2 regions of the Streptomyces bacillaris genome follow, and region 1 is predicted to be linked to the other one. Evidence: riboswitches for the same ligand, from Rfam matches in the RefSeq annotation. Region 1 holds a riboswitch; the other holds the start of a gene.
What was found. A riboswitch is a leader RNA that binds a small molecule or an ion and turns the genes downstream of it on or off. The one in region 1 is predicted to bind cobalamin.

Region 1 (8,498 bases):
CCGCGTCCAGCACCCCGCACATCGGCTTCCCGTCCAGCTCCCGCGCCAGATACAGCAGCCCCGCGCACTCCGCCGCGACCGGGGCGCCGCTCAGGGCCAGCTCGGTCACCGCCCGCCGCAGCGGCTCGTTGGCCGACAGCTCGGGCGCGTACACCTCAGGGAACCCGCCGCCGATGACGAGCCCCGACGTCCCCGCCGGCAGCTTCTCGTCCCGCAGCGGGTCGAAGACCACGACCTCCGCCCCGGCCGCCGTCAGCAGCTCGGCGTGTTCCGCGTACGCGAAGGTGAACGCGGCCCCGCCCGCCACGGCGACGACGGGCCTGGGGCCGTCCGCAGGGGCGTACGCGGGCTCCCACGGCTCGTCCGGCAGCGCGGGCGCCGTCCGCGCCAGCGCCAGCAGCGCGTCCAGGTCGCACCCGGCGCGCACCCGCTCACCCATGGCCCGTACGGCGTCCACCGCATCGCCCTGCCGCTCGGCCACCGGGACCAGCCCCAGATGGCGCGAGGGCGTCGCCATCTGCGGGGCCCGCCGGATCACGCCCAGCACCGGAAGCCCCGACTCGTCCAACGCGTCACGCAACAGCGCTTCGTGCCGGTCGGAGGCCACCTTGTTCAGGATCACCCCGCCGATCCGCACCTCCGGGTCCCAGGAGGCGAACCCGTGCACCAGGGCCGCCACCGACCGCGACTGCGAGGAGGCGTCCACCACCAGCACCACCGGCGCCTTGAGCAGCTTCGCCACCTGCGCGGTCGACGCCAGCTCCCCCTGCCCCGAGGCACCGTCGTACAGCCCCATCACGCCCTCGACCACGGCGAGGTCGCACCCCGCCGACCCGTGCGCGAAGAGCGGGGCGATCAGCTCCGGCCCGCACATGTACGCGTCGAGATTCCGGCCGGGGCGGCCCGTCGCCAGCGAGTGGTAGCCCGGATCGATGTAGTCCGGGCCCACCTTGTGCGGCGAGACGGCCAGTCCGCGCGCGGCGAAGGCGGCCATCAGACCGGTGGCGACGGTGGTCTTGCCGCTGTTGGAGGCCGGAGCGGCGATGACCAGACGGGGCACACTCACCACTCGATGCCCCTCTGGCCCTTCTGCCCCGCGTCCATCGGGTGCTTGACCTTCGACATGTCGGTCACCAGGTCGGCGGCCTCGATCAGCGCGTCCGGCGCGTTGCGGCCGGTGATCACCACATGCTGGGTGCCGGGCCGGTTCCGCATGACCTCGACGACCTCGTCGGTGTCGATCCAGCCCCAGTGCAGCGGATAGGCGAACTCGTCGAGCACGTACAGCTTGTACGTCTCCGCCGCCAGGTCCCGCTTGACCTGCTCCCACCCCTCGCGGGCCTTCTCCTCGTTGTCGAGCTGGCCGTCGCGCTGGACCCAGGACCAGCCCTCGCCCATCTTGTGCCAGTCGACGGTGCCGCCCTCACCGCTCGCGCCCAGCACCTTCAGCGCGTTCTCCTCGCCGACCTTCCACTTCGCCGACTTCACGAACTGGAACACCCCGATCGGCCACCCCTGGTTCCAGGCCCGCAGCGCGAGCCCGAAGGCGGCGGTCGACTTGCCCTTCCCGATGCCCGTGTGGACGAACAGGAGCGGGCGGTTGCGGCGCTGACGGGTGGTGAGCCCGTCGTCCGGCACCGATATCGGCTGTCCCTGCGGCATTAAGCGGCCCTCCCGGCTGCGGTGACGTCCTTGACGAGCCCGGCGATCGAGTCGGCCCGCAGCTCGTCCAGCGTGACGGCGGTGCCTCCCAGCTCCCGGGCGAGTTCCCCGGCGAGACCGAGGCGTACGTACCCCGACTCGCAGTCCACGACGACCGAGGCCGTCCCCTCCGAGCGGTGCAGCCGCGCAGCCCGCCCGGCGAGCGCCACCGGCTCAGGACCGCCGGTCGCCCGCCCGTCCGTGACGACGACGAGCAGCGGCCGCCGCGACGGATCGCGCAGCCGCTCCACCCGCAGCACGTCATGGGCCTTCAGCAGCCCGGCGGCCAGCGGAGTGCGGCCCCCGGTCGGCAGCGACTCCAGCCGGGCGGCGGCCGCGTCCACGGACGAGGTCGGCGGCAGAGCCACCTCGGCCTCCTTGCCCCGGAAGGTGACCAGACCGACCTTGTCCCGCCGCTGGTAGGCGTCCAGCAGCAGCGAGAGCACGGCCCCCTTGACCGCGCTCATCCGCTGCCGGGCCGCCATCGACCCGGACGCGTCCACGACGAAGAGCACGAGGTTGCCCTCCCGCCCCTCCCGGGTGGCCTGCCGCAGATCGTCCCGGCGCACCACGAGCCCGCGCCCGCTGCGCCCGCGCGCGTGCTGGTGCGGGGCGGCGGCCTGCACGGTGGCGGCCAGGTGCAGCTTGGTCAGCGCTCCTTCGGGCCGCCGCGCGCCGGTCGTACGCCCGTGCTCGGTACGGGCCCGGGAGCGCCGCCCCGCAGCGCCCTCACCGAGCCCCGGCACGCTGAGCATCTTCGTACGGAACGGCTCGGCGGCGGCCACGGGCTGCTGCTCACCTCCGGCGGTCCGCCCGGGCGCGTCGGGCGAGCCCTCGGGGGCCGGGGACGGAGAGTCGCCCTCGGAGCCCTGCCCCTGCGGAGGCTGTGGAGGCGTACGGTCCTCCCCGTCGGCCTGCGGCGGCACGCCACCGCCCCCACCGCCGTCGCCCCCGCCGTCCGGGCCGGGGTCGGGATCGTCGTCGCCGTCGCTGTTCTCCTGCGGGCCGGCCTCGTCCAGAGTCTGGTCGAGCTTGTCCTCGTCCAGGCCCGGCGCGTCGAACGGGTTGCGGCGCCGCCGGTGGGGGAGGGCCAGCAGGGCGGCCTGCCGTACGTCGTCGGCGGTGACCTCCTCGCGCCCGGCCCAGGCGGCGAGCGCGGTCGCGGTCCGGGCCATCACGATGTCGGCCCGCATCCCGTCGACCTCGAACGCGGCGCAGGTGGCGGCGATCTGCCGCAGCACGCCGTCACCGAGCACGACCCGGGAGAGCAGGGCCCGCGCACCCGCGATCCGCTCCCGCAGGGCGTTCTCCTCCTCGGCCCAGCGCGCGGCGAACCCCTCGGGATCGTCGTCGTACGCGAGCCGGCGCCGGACGACCTCCACCCGCTCGTCGGTGTCCCGGGACGCGGAGACCTCCACGGTCAGCCCGAACCGGTCCAGCAACTGCGGCCGAAGCTCGCCCTCTTCCGGGTTCATCGTCCCGACCAGCAGGAACCGTGCCGCATGCCGTACGGAGACGCCTTCGCGCTCGACGTACGAGGCACCCATGGCCGCCGCGTCCAGCAGTAGGTCCACCAGGTGGTCGTGGAGGAGGTTGACCTCGTCCACGTAAAGGATCCCGCGATGCGCGTCGGCCAGCAGACCCGGCTCGAACGCCTTCACGCCCTCCGAGAGCGCCCGCTCGATGTCCAGCGCCCCCACGAGCCGGTCCTCGGACGCGCCCACGGGCAGCTCCACGGTCCGCGCGGCCCGCGCCACCCCGGCCGCCTCCGCGTGCGGCCCGTCGGGACACGCCGGGTCGGGCGAGGCCGGGTCGCAGGAGAACCGGCACCCCGGTACGACGGCGACCTCGGGCATCAGCGCGGCCAGCGCCCGCACGGCGGTGGACTTGGCGGTCCCCTTCTCACCCCGCACGAGCACCCCGCCGACGGCCGGACTGACGGCGTTCAGCAACAGCCCGAGCCGCAGGTCGTCCTGCCCGACGATCGCGGTGAAGGGATAGGGCGTACTCACAAGGCCTCCTCGTCGACATGCTGTTCAGCTTCCTGCTCGAGCCCGGCGGACCCGGCAAAATCAAGCCCCTCCGGCGATTGAGGAGCGGGGCCCGGGGCAGCGCCCCGGCTCTCCGACGCACCCGCACCCACGTCACCCGGCACCGAAGGGGCCCCGGGCGGCACGAACGGCAACCCCGGCGGCGCACCCCCCTCGATCAACCGCCACAACGCATCCGTATCCGCGTGCTCCTCCACCAGATCCCCGAGCCGGTCCAGCTGCTCCTCCCGCAGCACCCCGAAACAGGTGTCCGGCGCCGGTACGAACCGCCGCCCGGCGGCCCGGGCCACCTCCTCCAGGAACCGCCGCCGGAACGCATCGCTCTCCAGCGACCCGTGCCAGTGCGTGCCCCACACCGACCCGACCCGGCAGCCGTCCAGGAACGGTTCCCCGCCCCGTACATCGGCCACCCCGTGGTGGATCTCGTACCCCTCCACCACCTCACCGAGCGCCGAACCCACCGGCCGCGCCAGCGTCTTGGCCCGGTCGAAGCGGATGCGTACGGGAAGGAGCCCCAGCCCGTCCACGACCCCCGCCCGCGACTCCACCTCGTCCTCGATGCGCTCACCGAGCACCTGGAACCCGCCGCAGATCCCCAGCACCGGACGCCCCTCGGCCGCCCGCCGCACCAGCGCCTCCGCGAGACCGCGCTCGCGCAGCCAGGCCAGCGCCTTCACCGTGCCGCGCGTGCCGGGCACGACGACCAGGTCCGCGTCGGCCAGCTCATCGGGCCTGTCCACGAACCGCACGACGACGCCCGGTTCGGCGGCCAGCGCGTCCACGTCCGTGAAGTTGGACATCAACGGCACCGCGCAGACCGCGACCCGCAGCACGTCCTCCCCGTGCGGCGGCGCCACGACCGACTCGCGCACCGCACCCCGCAGGGAGACCCGCAGACCGTCCTCCTCGTCGATGCCGAGCCCATGGGCGTACGGCAGCACCCCGTACGTACGCCGCCCGGTCAGCCCGTACAGCATGTCGAGCCCCGGCTCCAGCAGCGAGACGTCACCCCGGAACTTGTTCACCAGATACCCCGCGACCAGCGACTGGTCCTCCGGGCTCAGCAGGGCCGTGGTGCCGAAGAAGGAGGCGAAGACCCCGCCCCGGTCGATGTCCCCGACGACCAGCACGGGGAAGCGGGCGGCCCGCGCGATCCCCATGTTCACGATGTCGGTGCGCCGGAGGTTGATCTCGGCCGGTGACCCGGCGCCCTCGCAGATCACCGCGTCGTACGTGGACCGCAACTGCTCCAGGCAGTCCGTGACCGTCCCGAGCAGGGCTTCCTGACGGCCCCCGTGATACCCCCTGGCGCTCATCTCACCGACGGGCTTCCCCATCAGCACGACCTGACTGGACCGGTCGCTGCCGGGCTTGAGCAGCACCGGGTTCATCAGGGCCGTCGGCTCCACCCGGGCGGCCTGGGCCTGCATGGCCTGGGCACGGCCGATCTCCGCGCCCTCGCGGGTGACGAAGGAGTTGAGGGACATGTTCTGCGCCTTGAACGGCGCGACCTTCACGCCCCGGCGCACCAGCCAGCGGCAGATGCCCGCCGTGACGACGCTCTTGCCCGCGTCGGAGGTCGTCCCCGCGACCAGCAGCCCGCCGCCGCTCATGCCCGCCTCCGTTCCCGTACCGCACCGCTCGATGCCGTACCGCTCGCGCCCACGCCTGTCATGCCCGCCCCCGCTTCCGTGCCGCGACGAGGTGCCCGGCCACCAACCGTCCCGCCACGCACACCCCCAGGGCCAGCGCGCTCACCCGTCGCGAGAGCCGTACGGCCCGCTCGATGTCGCTGCCCCGGACCTCCCGCCCGGACGCCCCGTTCAGTACCGGCCGGTGCTCCACGCGCCCCGCGTACGCGAGCGTGCCGCCGAGCCGTACGCCGAGCGCCCCCGCGAACGCCGCCTCCACCGGGCCCGCGTTCGGGCTCGGGTGCCGGTGCGCGTCCGCCTTCCAGGCGCGTACCGCCTCCGCGGGCCGCCCGCCGGCCACCACGGCCAGCGCGGCGGTCAGCCGGGCGCCCGGCCAGCCCACCATGTCGTCCAGGCGGGCCGAGGCCCAGCCGTAGCGGCGGTAGCGGGGCGACTTGTGGCCGACCATCGCGTCCAGCGTGTTCGCGGCCCGGAAGCCGACGAGCCCCGGGACTCCGCCGATCGCGCCCCACACCAGCGCGCCGACGACGGCGTCCGAGGTGTTCTCCGCGACCGACTCCACCACCGCGCGGGCGATCCCCGGCCCGTCCAGGGCCTGCGGATCGCGCCCGCACAGATGCGGCAGCCGCTCCCGGGCCACCTCCAGGTCCCCGGCGGCCAGCGCGCCCCCGATGGCGCGGGCCTCCCGGCCCAGCGACGTACCGCCGACGACCGACCAGGTGGTGGCGGCGGTCAGCGCGACGGCGAGCGCGGGGCGCCCCCGTACGGCACGGGCGGTCAGCGCGGCGGCCCCCACGGCGCCTCCGGCGCAGACGAGGGTGTGCAGCGCGCCCCGGCCCCGGTCGTCCCGCCACAGCAGCGACTCCACGCGCGCGGCCACCCGCCCGAAACCGGCGACGGGGTGCCCCCGGCGGGGGTCACCGAGCAGGGCGTCGGCGACGAGCCCGGCTGTGGCGCCGTACGCGAAGACGCGCCCGGCACGCAGAGGAGCGCGGTCGGCGCGTACGGGAAGGCGATCGGCGCGCAGGGGAGCGCGATCGGCACGCACGGGGTCAGGCCGTCGTGGGGCGGGAGGTTCCGGCGTACGGGAACAGCGGCACGTACGGGAACAACGGCAACGGCGGCAGTTGCGGCGCTCGGCGGCCAGGCATGGCGTCAGGTCCTTAACTCAGGGTCCGCGCCCTGGTTCGACGTGTCCGGCGACGAGAGTCTCCTGGCTCCCGGATCCGCAGTTCCCCCGGCCTTCCAGCCCGCGTGCGGCGGGCCGTGACTCCGGTGTGGGGGAGTGCTCCCCGGTGACAGTGGCGGGACCGCGCCGGATTCGCACCGGCTTCCTCTCCTGTCGCCGTAATGGCCCAGGCAGTCCACCACGCTGCGAGAACGGCCGTCAACTTGCTGTTGACCTGCGGAGGCCCGGTGTGCGCAGACGCACACGCGGACGCGCAGCGGGCCGGACACACGGTGGTGTGTCCGGCCCGATGGAGTGGGTCGGCGCGGGTCAGGCGACGATCAGATAGATGCCGTACGCGACCGCCGCCACGCACGCCGCGAAGGCGGCGTACGCGCCGGTGCGCGCCAGCGCTGCCGTGCCGCCGGAGGCGGCGGGGGTGGTGCCGTCGGCCGGGGCCGAGAGCTTGGAGAGGGCGACGATGCCCAGGGTGAAGACGCCGACCAGTGCGACGGTGACGACGAGACTGACACCGAAGACGGAGGCGAGAGCTGCCCAGTCGATTTTCATGCGGATCTGTCCTTACACCGTGGCCGCGGGGCGGGGCGTGTCGTCGGGCGCCGCGGACGGGGCCGGGATGGTGGTCGAGAGGTCGGGGACCGCACCGGCGGTGGGCGGCGGGGCGACCGCGGCCATGGCGGTGGTGACGACGCCCTGCGGCTCGTCCGCCGACGTGGCCTCGGTGTCGTTGACGTTGGTGTGGTCGACCGGCTCGCGGCGCGAGGCCACCCAGATGGCGAAGGAGCCGCCGACGAGGATGACCGCGGTGGCGGCCACGCCCCACGGACCCTGCTTGGTGAGGAACTCGGCACCGGCACCGACCAGGGCGGCGGCAGGGAGCGTCAGACCCCAGGCGACGAACATCCGGGTGGCGGTGGACCAGCGGACCACGCCGCCCTTGCGGCCGAGGCCCGCGCCCATGACGGCGCCGGAGCAGGACTGCGTGGTGGAGAGCGAGAAGCCGAGGTGCGAGGAGGCCAGGATGACCGTGGCCGCGCTGGTCTGGGCGGCGAAGCCCTGCGGCGGCTGGAGGTCGGTCAGGCCCTTGCCCATGGTGCGGATGATGCGCCAGCCACCGAGGTAGGTGCCGAGCGCGATGGCGATGCCGGCCGAGACGATGACCCACATGGGCGGGTTGGAGCCGGGGGCCAGGACACCGCTGGTGACCAGCGCCAGCGTGATGATGCCCATCGTCTTCTGGGCGTCGTTGGTGCCGTGGGCGAGCGAGACGAGACCGGCGGAGGCGATCTGCCCGGCCCGGTAGCCCTTGGCGGTCGACTTCTGCTGGTTCGGGTCGGTGACGTTCCGGTTGATCCGGTACGTGAGCCGGGTGGCCAGCATCGCGGCGATACCGGCGACCAGGGGGGCCGCGATCGCGGGCAGCAGCACCTTGGTGACGACGGTGCCGCCATTGATCGAGGACCAGCCGGCCGACATCACGGCGGCACCGATCAGACCGCCGAACAGGGCGTGGGAGGAGCTGGACGGCAGGCCCAGCAGCCAGGTCAGGAGATTCCACAGGATGGCGCCGACGAGCGCCGCGAAGATGACCTCTGTTCTGATGCCGTCTTCGTTGACGATCCCGCCGGAGATCGTCTTGGCGACCTCCACCGACAGGAACGCGCCGATCAGGTTGAGAACGGCGGACATGGCCACCGCTGTCTTGGGCTTCATCGCGCCGGTCGAGATGGTGGTCGCCATCGCGTTGGCGGTGTCGTGGAAACCGTTCGTGAAATCGAACACGAGAGCTGTTACGACCACAATCGCAAGCAGCAGCGTGATGTGTTCCATTTACCCAGGCAATCGTTCGACGTCAGTGGCTCGTGGACCGTAGGCAACCTGGGTGAACGGAAGATGAACTGAGCG
Region 2 (8,498 bases), 5.4 Mb from region 1:
CGCAGCACATAGCCGCCGCCCTCGTTGCCCGGGACCGTGCCGTCGGCCAGCAGCATCAGAGCCGTACGGACGTGGTCCGCGACGACCCGCAGCCGTACGTCGGACTCGTGGTCGGCCCCGTACCGTACGCCGGCCAGCTCGGCGGCCCGGTCCAGTACGGGCCGGGTCTCGTCGATCTCGTACAGGTTGTCCACGCTCTGGAGGAGGGTGGCCATGCGCTCCAGGCCCATGCCGGTGTCGATGTTGCGGCGGGGCAGCTCACCGAGGATCGGGTAGCCGGTCTTGCCGGGGCCCTCGCCGCGCTCGTACTGCATGAAGACGAGGTTCCAGAACTCCATGTACCGGTCCTCGTCGACCTCAGGGCCGCCCTCGGCCCCCAGCGCCGGACCCCGGTCGTAGTACAGCTCCGAGCACGGGCCGCACGGTCCCGGCACCCCCATCGACCAGAAGTTGTCCGCGTCGCCCCGGTCCACGATCCGGCTCTCCGGCAGCCCGGAGACCCGCCGCCAGACGGCCCGTGCCTCGGCGTCCGTGTGGTGGACGGTGACCCAGATCCTCCCCGGGTCGAGCCCGAAGCCACCGTCCGCGAGGGAGGAGGTCGACAGCTCCCAGGCGTCCGCGATGGCCTCCTCCTTGAAGTAGTCCCCGAAGGAGAAGTTGCCGTTCATCTGGAAGAACGAGCCGTGCCGGGTGGTGCGGCCGACCTCCTCGATGTCCAGCGTCCGCACGCACTTCTGGACGCTGGCCGCCCGGGGCCAGGGCGCGGCCAGCTCGCCGGTCAGATACGGCTTGAACGGCACCATGCCCGCGTTGACGAAGAGCAGCGTCGGGTCGGGGGTGGGCAGCGGGGCGCTGGGCACGACCGTGTGGCCGCGTGCGGCGAAGTGGTCCAGGAACCGGCTGCGGATGTCGGCGGTGCGCACAGGGCTGCTCCGATGGGGTGAGAGGTCGGCGGGCGGGGCGCACTCTCACCGAGCATCCATGCCCACCATATGCAACTGCACATCATAGGCAATAAGGAGGGTGGGTGGGCGGATGAGCGCCCTCTGCCCTCCCCGTTGCGGGGTGGGCAGAGGGCGCCGGGGTGTGCGGGTCTCAGCGGTGGGTGAACTCCGCGGGCCGCTTCTCGGTGAAGGCCTTCATGCCCTCCTTCTGGTCGGCCGTCGCGAACACCGCGTGGAACAGGCGGCGTTCGAAGCGGACGCCCTCCGCGAGCGTGGTCTCGAAGGCACGGTTCACCGCCTCCTTCGCCATCATCGCGACCGGCGCCGACATCCCGGCGACCGTCTCCGCGACCGCCAGCGCCTCCGTCAGCAGCTCCGCGTCCGGGACGATCCGGGAGACCAGCCCGGCCCGTTCCGCCTCCTGGACGTCCATGTTCCGGCCGGTGAGACAGAGGTCCATCGCCTTGGCCTTGCCGACCGCCCGGGTCAGCCGCTGGGAGCCGCCGATGCCGGGGATCACCCCGAGGCGGATCTCCGGCTGCCCGAAGACGGCCGACTCCGAGGCGATCACCAGATCGCAGAGCATCGCCAGCTCGCACCCCCCGCCCAGGGCGTAGCCCCGTACGGCGGCGATCGTCGGGGTCCGGAGCTGGCCGAGCCGGTCCCAGGCGGTGAACCAGTCGCTGAGGTACATGTCCATGTAGCTCTGCGGCTGCATCTCCTTGATGTCCGCCCCCGCCGCGAACGCCTTCTCACCGCTGCCGGTGATGACGATGCAGCCGACATCCGGGTCCCGGTCCAGCGCCTCGGCCGCCTCCACCGTCTCCCGCATGACCTCCAGGCTCAGCGCGTTGAGCGCCTTGGGGCGGTTCAGGGTGAGCAGGGCCGTACGGCCCCGGCGCTCGACCAGGATCGTCCCGTACGGACCCGGGGTGGCGGGGGTGTCGTCGTGCTCGCTCATGCGGGGGTGCCTTCCTGCGTTTCGGTGGTCTGCGACGAAGCGGCCCGGATCGCGCGGACGATCCCGGAGAAGTCCTGGTCCGCCCCGGCCCCTTCCGCGAACCGGGCGTACAACTCGGCTGCCTTGAGCCCCAGTTCGGCGTCGATGCCGCCCGCGCGCAGGGCGTTGGCGGCCAGCCCGAGATCCTTCGCCATCAGGGGGCGGCGAAGCCGGGGCGGTAGTCGCGGTTGGCCGGGCTGGTCGGGACCGGGCCGGGGACGGGGCAGTTGACGGTGAGGGCCCAGCACTGGCCGGAGGCCGCCGAGGCCACGTCGTACAGCGCCTGGTCGGAGAGGCCGAGGCTCTCGGCGAGGACGAACGCCTCGCTGACGGCGATCATCGAGACGCCGAGGATCATGTTGTTGCAGATCTTCGCCGCCTGCCCGGCACCGGCCCCGCCGCAGTGCACCGCCTTCTTCCCCATCACGGAGAGCAGTGGCTCGGCCGCCGCGAACGCGGTCTCCTCGCCCCCGGCCATGAAGGTGAGCGTGCCCGCCTCGGCGCCCACCACCCCGCCGGAGACGGGGGCGTCCAGCGAGCGGTGACCGGTCGCCGCCGCTGCCGCGTGGGCGGCGCGGGAGTCGGCCACGTCGATGGTGGAGCAGTCGACGAACAGCGTGCCGGGGCGGGCCGCTTCGAGCAGCCCTTCCTGCCCGTAGAGGGAGAGGACATGGCGGCCGGCGGGCAGCATGGTGATCACCACGTCGGCCACCGCGGCCGCCTCCGTGGCGGACTTCGCCCGCTCCACCCCGCTCTCCTCGGCGGCGGCCAGACAGCTCTCCACCAGGTCGTGGCCGAGCACCCGGTATCCGGCCCGGACGAGGTTGGCGGCCATCGGGCCGCCCATGTGGCCGAGGCCGATGAACGCGACGGTCGTGGTGGTGGTCACCAGGGCACCTCCTGCGGTGAGTCGGCTGCGGCGAGGACCAGTTCCCCGTCGCCGGTCGGTGCGAAGTACCGGGCCACGTCCGCCTCCGTGACCTCCACGAGGGTCCCCGGGGTCCAGCGGGGGGTACGGTCCTTGTCGATCACCTGGGCCCGGATGCCCTCCACCAGATCGGCGGAGGAGAGCGCCGCGTACGAGACGCGGTACTCCTGCTCCAGCACCCGCTCCAGCGGCCCGAGTTCACGGGCCCGGCGCAGCGCGGCGAGGGTGACCTTGAGCGCGACGGGCGAACGGCCCAGGACCGTCTTCGCCGCCTCACCGGCCGCCGGGGCGTCGGAGGCGAGCAGCCGCTCCACGATCTCCTCGACCGTGTCGGCGGCGTAACAGTGGTCGATCCAGGCCCGGTCGGCCTCCAGCGTCCCGGGGGGCGCCTCCCGGACGTGGCGGCCCAGCACCTCGGGGACCTCCTCCGTCCGCAGCGCGGCGAGGAACGCGGGCAGCTCGTCCGCCGGTACGAAGTGGTCGGCCAGCCCGCACAGCAGCGCGTCCCGGGCCCCCACCACCGCCCCGGTCAGGGCGAGATGGGTGCCCAGCTCCCCGGGGGCCAGGGCCAGCAGATACGTACCCCCGACGTCCGGCACGAAGCCGATCCCGGTCTCCGGCATGGCCACCTTCGACCGCTCGGTGACGATCCGGACGCTGCCGTGCGCCGAGACACCTACCCCGCCGCCCATCACGATGCCGTCCATGACGGCCACGTACGGCTTCGGATAGCGGGCGATCCGGGCGTTCAGCCGGTACTCGTCGCGCCAGAACGCCGCCGACGCCTTGCCGCCCGCGCGGGCGTCCTCGTAGATGGACCGGATGTCGCCGCCCGCGCACAGGCCGCGCTCCCCGGCCCCGGTGATGACGACCGTGGCCACCTCCGGGTCGTGCTCCCACCGGTCCAGGGCCGCCGCGACCGTCCCGACCATGTCGTGGGTCAGGGCGTTGAGCGCCTTGGGCCGGTTCAGGGTCACCACCCCCGTACGCCCCTCGGTGCGGACGACGACGTGCTCCTCGGTCATCGCAGGGCTCCCGTCAGACTCCGGGCCACAATGACGCGCATGATCTCGTTGGCCCCTTCCAGGATCTGGTGGACCCGCAGGTCCCGGACGATCTTCTCGATGCCGTACTCGGAGAGATAGCCGTAGCCACCGTGGAGTTGGAGCGCCCGGTCCGCGACCGCGTACCCGGTGTCGGTGGCGAACCGCTTGGCCATCGCGCACAACTCCGGTGCCCCCGGCGACTTCCGGTCCAGCGCCTCGGCGGCCTGCCGCACCAGTGCCCGGGCGGCGGCCAGTTCGGTCGCCATGTCGGCCAGCCGGAACTGCAGCGCCTGCGCCTCCAGCAGCCGGGCCCCGAACGCCTCCCGGTCCGCGAGATGGGCCAGGGACCGGTCCAGCGCGCTCTGCGCACCGCCCAACGAGCAGGCGGCGATGCCGAGTCGGCCGCCGTTGAGGCCGTTCATCGCGATCCGGAAGCCCTCGCCCTCGGCGCCCAGCATCCGGTCGGCCGGGATGCGCACGCCGTCGAGCATGACCTGCCGGGTGGGCTGCGCGTTCCACCCCATCTTCTTCTCGTTGGCCCCGAACGAGAGCCCCGCGTCGTCCCGTTCGACGAGGAGCGCGGAGATCCCGCCGGGACCGCTGTCGCCCGTGCGGGCCAGCACGATGTAGAGGTGCGTGGCGCCCGCCCCGGAGATGAACTGCTTCGTCCCCGTCAGGACGTAGTGGTCGCCGTCGCGCTCGGCGCGGGTGCGCAGCGCCGCCGCGTCGGAGCCCGCGCCCGGCTCGGTCAGGCAGTAACTGCCCAGCTGCTCCATGGTGCACAGCTCCGGCAGATACCGGGCGCGCTGGGCGTCGGTGCCGTACTGGTCGACCATCCAGGCGACCATGTTGTGGATCGAGAGGTACCCGGCGACCGACGGGCAGCCGGTGGCCAGGGCCTCGAAGACGAGGACCCCGTCGGAGCGGGACAGCCCGGAGCCGCCCACCTCCTCCCGTACGTACACACCTCCGAGACCGAGGTCCGCCGCCTTCCGCAGGACGTCGACGGGGAAGTGCTTCTCCTGGTCCCAGGCCACCGCGTGCGGGGCCAGGTGCTCCTGGGCGAAGTCGAGTGTGGTCTCGACGACCGCGAGCTGGTCGTCGCTGAGCAGGGTGGTCACAGCGGTCATCCCATGGTCGGAATCGTGAAGCTCGCACCGTCCCGGATCCCGGAGGCGGGCCAGCGCGAAGTGACGGTCTTGGTACGGGTGTAGAAGCGGATGGCGTCCGGTCCGTGCTGGTTCAGGTCCCCGAAGCCGGAGCGCTTCCAGCCGCCGAACGTGTGGTACGCCACCGGCACCGGGATCGGCACGTTCACGCCGACCATCCCGGTGTCGACGCGGCGGGTGAAGTCGCGGGCGATGTCGCCGTCACGGGTGAAGAGGGCGACGCCGTTGCCGTACGCGTGCTCCGAGGGCAGCCGCAGCGCCTCCTCGTAGTCCGCCGCACGGACCACGGAGAGCACGGGCCCGAAGATCTCCTCCTGGTAGATCCGCATGTCCGGGGTGACCCGGTCGAAGAGCGAGGCGCCCGCGAAGAACCCGTCCTCATGGCCTTCGAGGGTGAAGTCCCGCCCGTCCACGACGAGTTCGGCGCCCTCCTCGACACCGAGGTCGACATAGCCGCGCACCCGGTCCACCGCGTCCCGGCCCACCAGCGGCCCGAAGTCGGCGTCCGGGTCGTCCGAGCGGCCGATCCGCAGCTCACCGATCCGCTCGGTGAGCCTGGCGACCAGTGCGTCGGCGGTTGCCTCACCGACCGGCACGGCCACCGAGATCGCCATGCACCGCTCGCCCGCCGAGCCGTACCCGGCCCCGATCAGCGCGTCCACCGCCTGGTCGAGATCGGCGTCCGGCATCACGATCATGTGGTTCTTGGCCCCGCCGAAACACTGCGCCCGCTTGCCGTGGGCGGCGGCCGTCGCGTAGATGTGCGCGGCGATCGGCGTCGAGCCGACGAAGCCGAGCGCCTTGACGCGCGGGTCCTCCAGCAGGGTGTCCACGGGCTCCTTGCCGCCGTTGACGACGTTCAGGACCCCCGGCGGAAGCCCGGCCTCCAGGAAGAGTTCGGCCAGCCGCAGCGGCACCGACGGGTCGCGCTCCGAGGGCTTGAGGATGAAGGCGTTACCGCAGGCCAGAGCGGGCGCGGCCTTCCAGAGCGGGATCATCGCCGGGAAGTTGAACGGGGTGATGCCCGCGACCACGCCCAGCGGCCGGCGCAGCGAGTGGACATCGATCCCGGCGCCCGCGTTGTCGGTGAACTCGCCCTTCAGCAGATGCGGGACACCGGCCGCGAACTCCACCACGTCCAGGCCGCGCGCGATGTCGCCGTGCGCGTCGGCCACGGTCTTGCCGTGCTCGGAGGAGAGCAGCCGGGCCAGGGAGTCCTTCTCCTTCTCCACCAGCTGGAGGAAGCGCAGCAGCACCCGGGCGCGGCGCTGCGGGTTCCACTCGCCCCACTCCCGCTGCGCCTCGGCGGCATCGGCGATGGCCGCCTCGGTCTCGGACCGGCCGGCCAGCGGCACCCGGGCCTGGACCTGTCCGGTGTTGGGGTCGTAGACATCGCCGTACGTGCCCGAGGCGCCGGGCGTGTGCTTGCCGCCGATGAAATGGGTGAGTTCGCGGACCATGGAAACCTGCTCTCGTCGGTGAGATCGTCAGGAGAGATCCGGGGATGGCGCACGGCTGCCACCGGCCCACGCACCGGTCGGGTGCACGGGGGCGCGGAAGGGCTGCCGCCAGGGGGGACGCGAAGGGCGGGGGCCGTCAGGGGGCGGGGAGAACCGCTCGCCGGGACGGGCCTGCGGGGCCGTGGGTGCGCACCGGTGCCATGCGTGTCTGCTCCATCCTCGTGGAAACACGGAACAATCCCCGTGGCCGGTATCCTGACTCCCGGATCAGCGCACGCCCTCTTGCCTTCCCGACGGCTGGTTCGTCGTCAGTGGCGTGTCCTGCGAGGACGGACTCCCCGGTCACAGTGGCGGGACCGCGCCGGAATCGCACCGGCTTCCCTGACACCACGGGCCTTCGAGGCGCCTGGCACCATGCCGGTCGCCCCTCTGCTCACGAACATATAGTTGGACGTCCTAGTAAGTCCACCCCGCCTCGCTCCGACATGCGCGCCCTTGCCCCTTGCCCCGGCCGGGGGCCTGCCTGTGCTGGTCGGTGCGGTGGCCGCCTCGCCCCCTGCCCGGCCCGGCCGGCCCGTCCTGGCATGATCGGCCGACATGAGCGACGCACCACCACGCCACATCCTCGTCATCGGCATGGGCGCCGGCGACCCCGACCACCTGACCCTCGCCGCGATCAAGGCGATGCGCCGGGCGCAGGTCTTCTTCGTGCTCGGCAAGGGCCGTGAGAAGGAGTCCCTCACCCGGCTGCGACGGGACATCCTGGCCGAACACCTCACCGGCCCCTACCGGGTCGTCGAGGCCGAGGACCCCTGGCGGGACCGCACCCAGGACGACCGGGGGCGCTACACCTCGGCGGTCCACGACTGGCGCCACCGCCGCGCCGACATCTGCGAACGCCTGATCATCGAGGAGCTGGCACCGGGGGAGTGCGGGGCGTTCCTGGTCTGGGGCGACCCGTCCCTGTACGACAGCACCCTGGCGATCCTGGAGGACATCCAGGACCGGGGAACGGTGGAATTCGGCCATGAGGTGATTCCCGGCATCAGCAGCGTCTCCGCCCTCGCCGCCCGCCACCGTACGTCCCTGAACCAGGTCGGCCGCCCGATCCACATCACCCCCGGCCGACGGCTCGCGGAGGGGTTCCCGGACGACGACGGCGACATCGTGGTGATGCTCGACGGCCACGAGAGCTTCACCCATCTGACGGGCCGGGGGCTCTGGATCTACTGGGGCGCCTACATCGGCACCCCGGACGAACTCCTGGTCTCCGGCCCGCTCGACGAGGTCGCGGACCGGATCAGCCGGGTCCGCGCCGAGGCCCGCGAACGGCACGGCTGGATCATGGACACGTACCTGCTGCGGCAGGGGCCGGGGACGCCGGGCGGCGCGAGGGGCTGAGGGGCGCCTCGGCATCCCGGAGGCGTCGGGTGGTGCGGCGCCGCTGATGGGCCCCGGCCCGTGGGCGGGGGCCCGGACAAGGGGTGGCGGGCCGGGCGAGGCGCGGGCGGCGGCGCCGCACCTCGTCGTCGGGCCCTGCCGGGGTCAGCTCCGGGACTCGTGCGCCCGGATCAGGCCGAGCCCATGGCCGAGGCTCGGGCACTCGGCGCTCAGGTCGTTGCCCCGCACCAGATAGTTGTCCACGCGCCCGTCGGTGGCGCGCTCCACGGCCCGGTACTGCGTGCCGTTCACCGTGATCGTCCAGCCGTCGCCGTCCTGGGCCCAGCCGACTGTCTTCTTCATACAGCGCTCCCCTTCTCTCCTCGCCGCCGCGGGTCGGCGGCCGTGTATTGGCAAGAAGAACGGCCTGTGACGCTCTGTGGTTCCGCCTCGCCTACGCCATTCGGTTACATCTGTGTCACCGTGCCACCACGAGCTGACCGGAAGTCAGCGAACGGGCGAAGAGGAGCGGAATCCGGGCCGTCCGAAGCCGCCGGGCGCCCTCCGTACG

Region 2: it holds a riboswitch for cobalamin, as region 1 does, so the genes downstream of both, DJ476_RS04225 (CoA-acylating methylmalonate-semialdehyde dehydrogenase) here and DJ476_RS27740 (cobalamin biosynthesis protein) in region 1, are expected to answer to the same signal.

What each region holds. Positions count from the first base shown of each region.
Region 1 covers NZ_CP029378.1:6,373,262-6,381,759, forward strand. The annotation lists gene DJ476_RS27720 (cobyrinate a,c-diamide synthase) at 1-1,069, opposite strand, end outside; gene cobO (cob(I)yrinic acid a,c-diamide adenosyltransferase) at 1,063-1,662, opposite strand; gene DJ476_RS27730 (putative cobaltochelatase) at 1,662-3,713, opposite strand; gene DJ476_RS27735 (cobyric acid synthase) at 3,710-5,365, opposite strand; gene DJ476_RS27740 (cobalamin biosynthesis protein) at 5,424-6,389, opposite strand; cobalamin riboswitch at 6,612-6,740, opposite strand; gene DJ476_RS27745 (hypothetical protein) at 6,903-7,142, opposite strand; gene DJ476_RS27750 (inorganic phosphate transporter) at 7,155-8,423, opposite strand.
Region 2 covers NZ_CP029378.1:1,008,341-1,016,838, reverse strand. The annotation lists gene alaS (alanine--tRNA ligase) at 1-923, opposite strand, end outside; gene DJ476_RS04245 (enoyl-CoA hydratase) at 1,096-1,905, opposite strand; partial or broken gene mmsB (3-hydroxyisobutyrate dehydrogenase) at 1,902-2,791, opposite strand; gene DJ476_RS04235 (enoyl-CoA hydratase/isomerase family protein) at 2,830-3,897, opposite strand; gene DJ476_RS04230 (acyl-CoA dehydrogenase family protein) at 3,894-5,048, opposite strand; gene DJ476_RS04225 (CoA-acylating methylmalonate-semialdehyde dehydrogenase) at 5,045-6,547, opposite strand; cobalamin riboswitch at 6,776-6,954, opposite strand; gene cobF (precorrin-6A synthase (deacetylating)) at 7,145-7,948, shown strand; gene DJ476_RS04215 (hypothetical protein) at 8,093-8,290, opposite strand.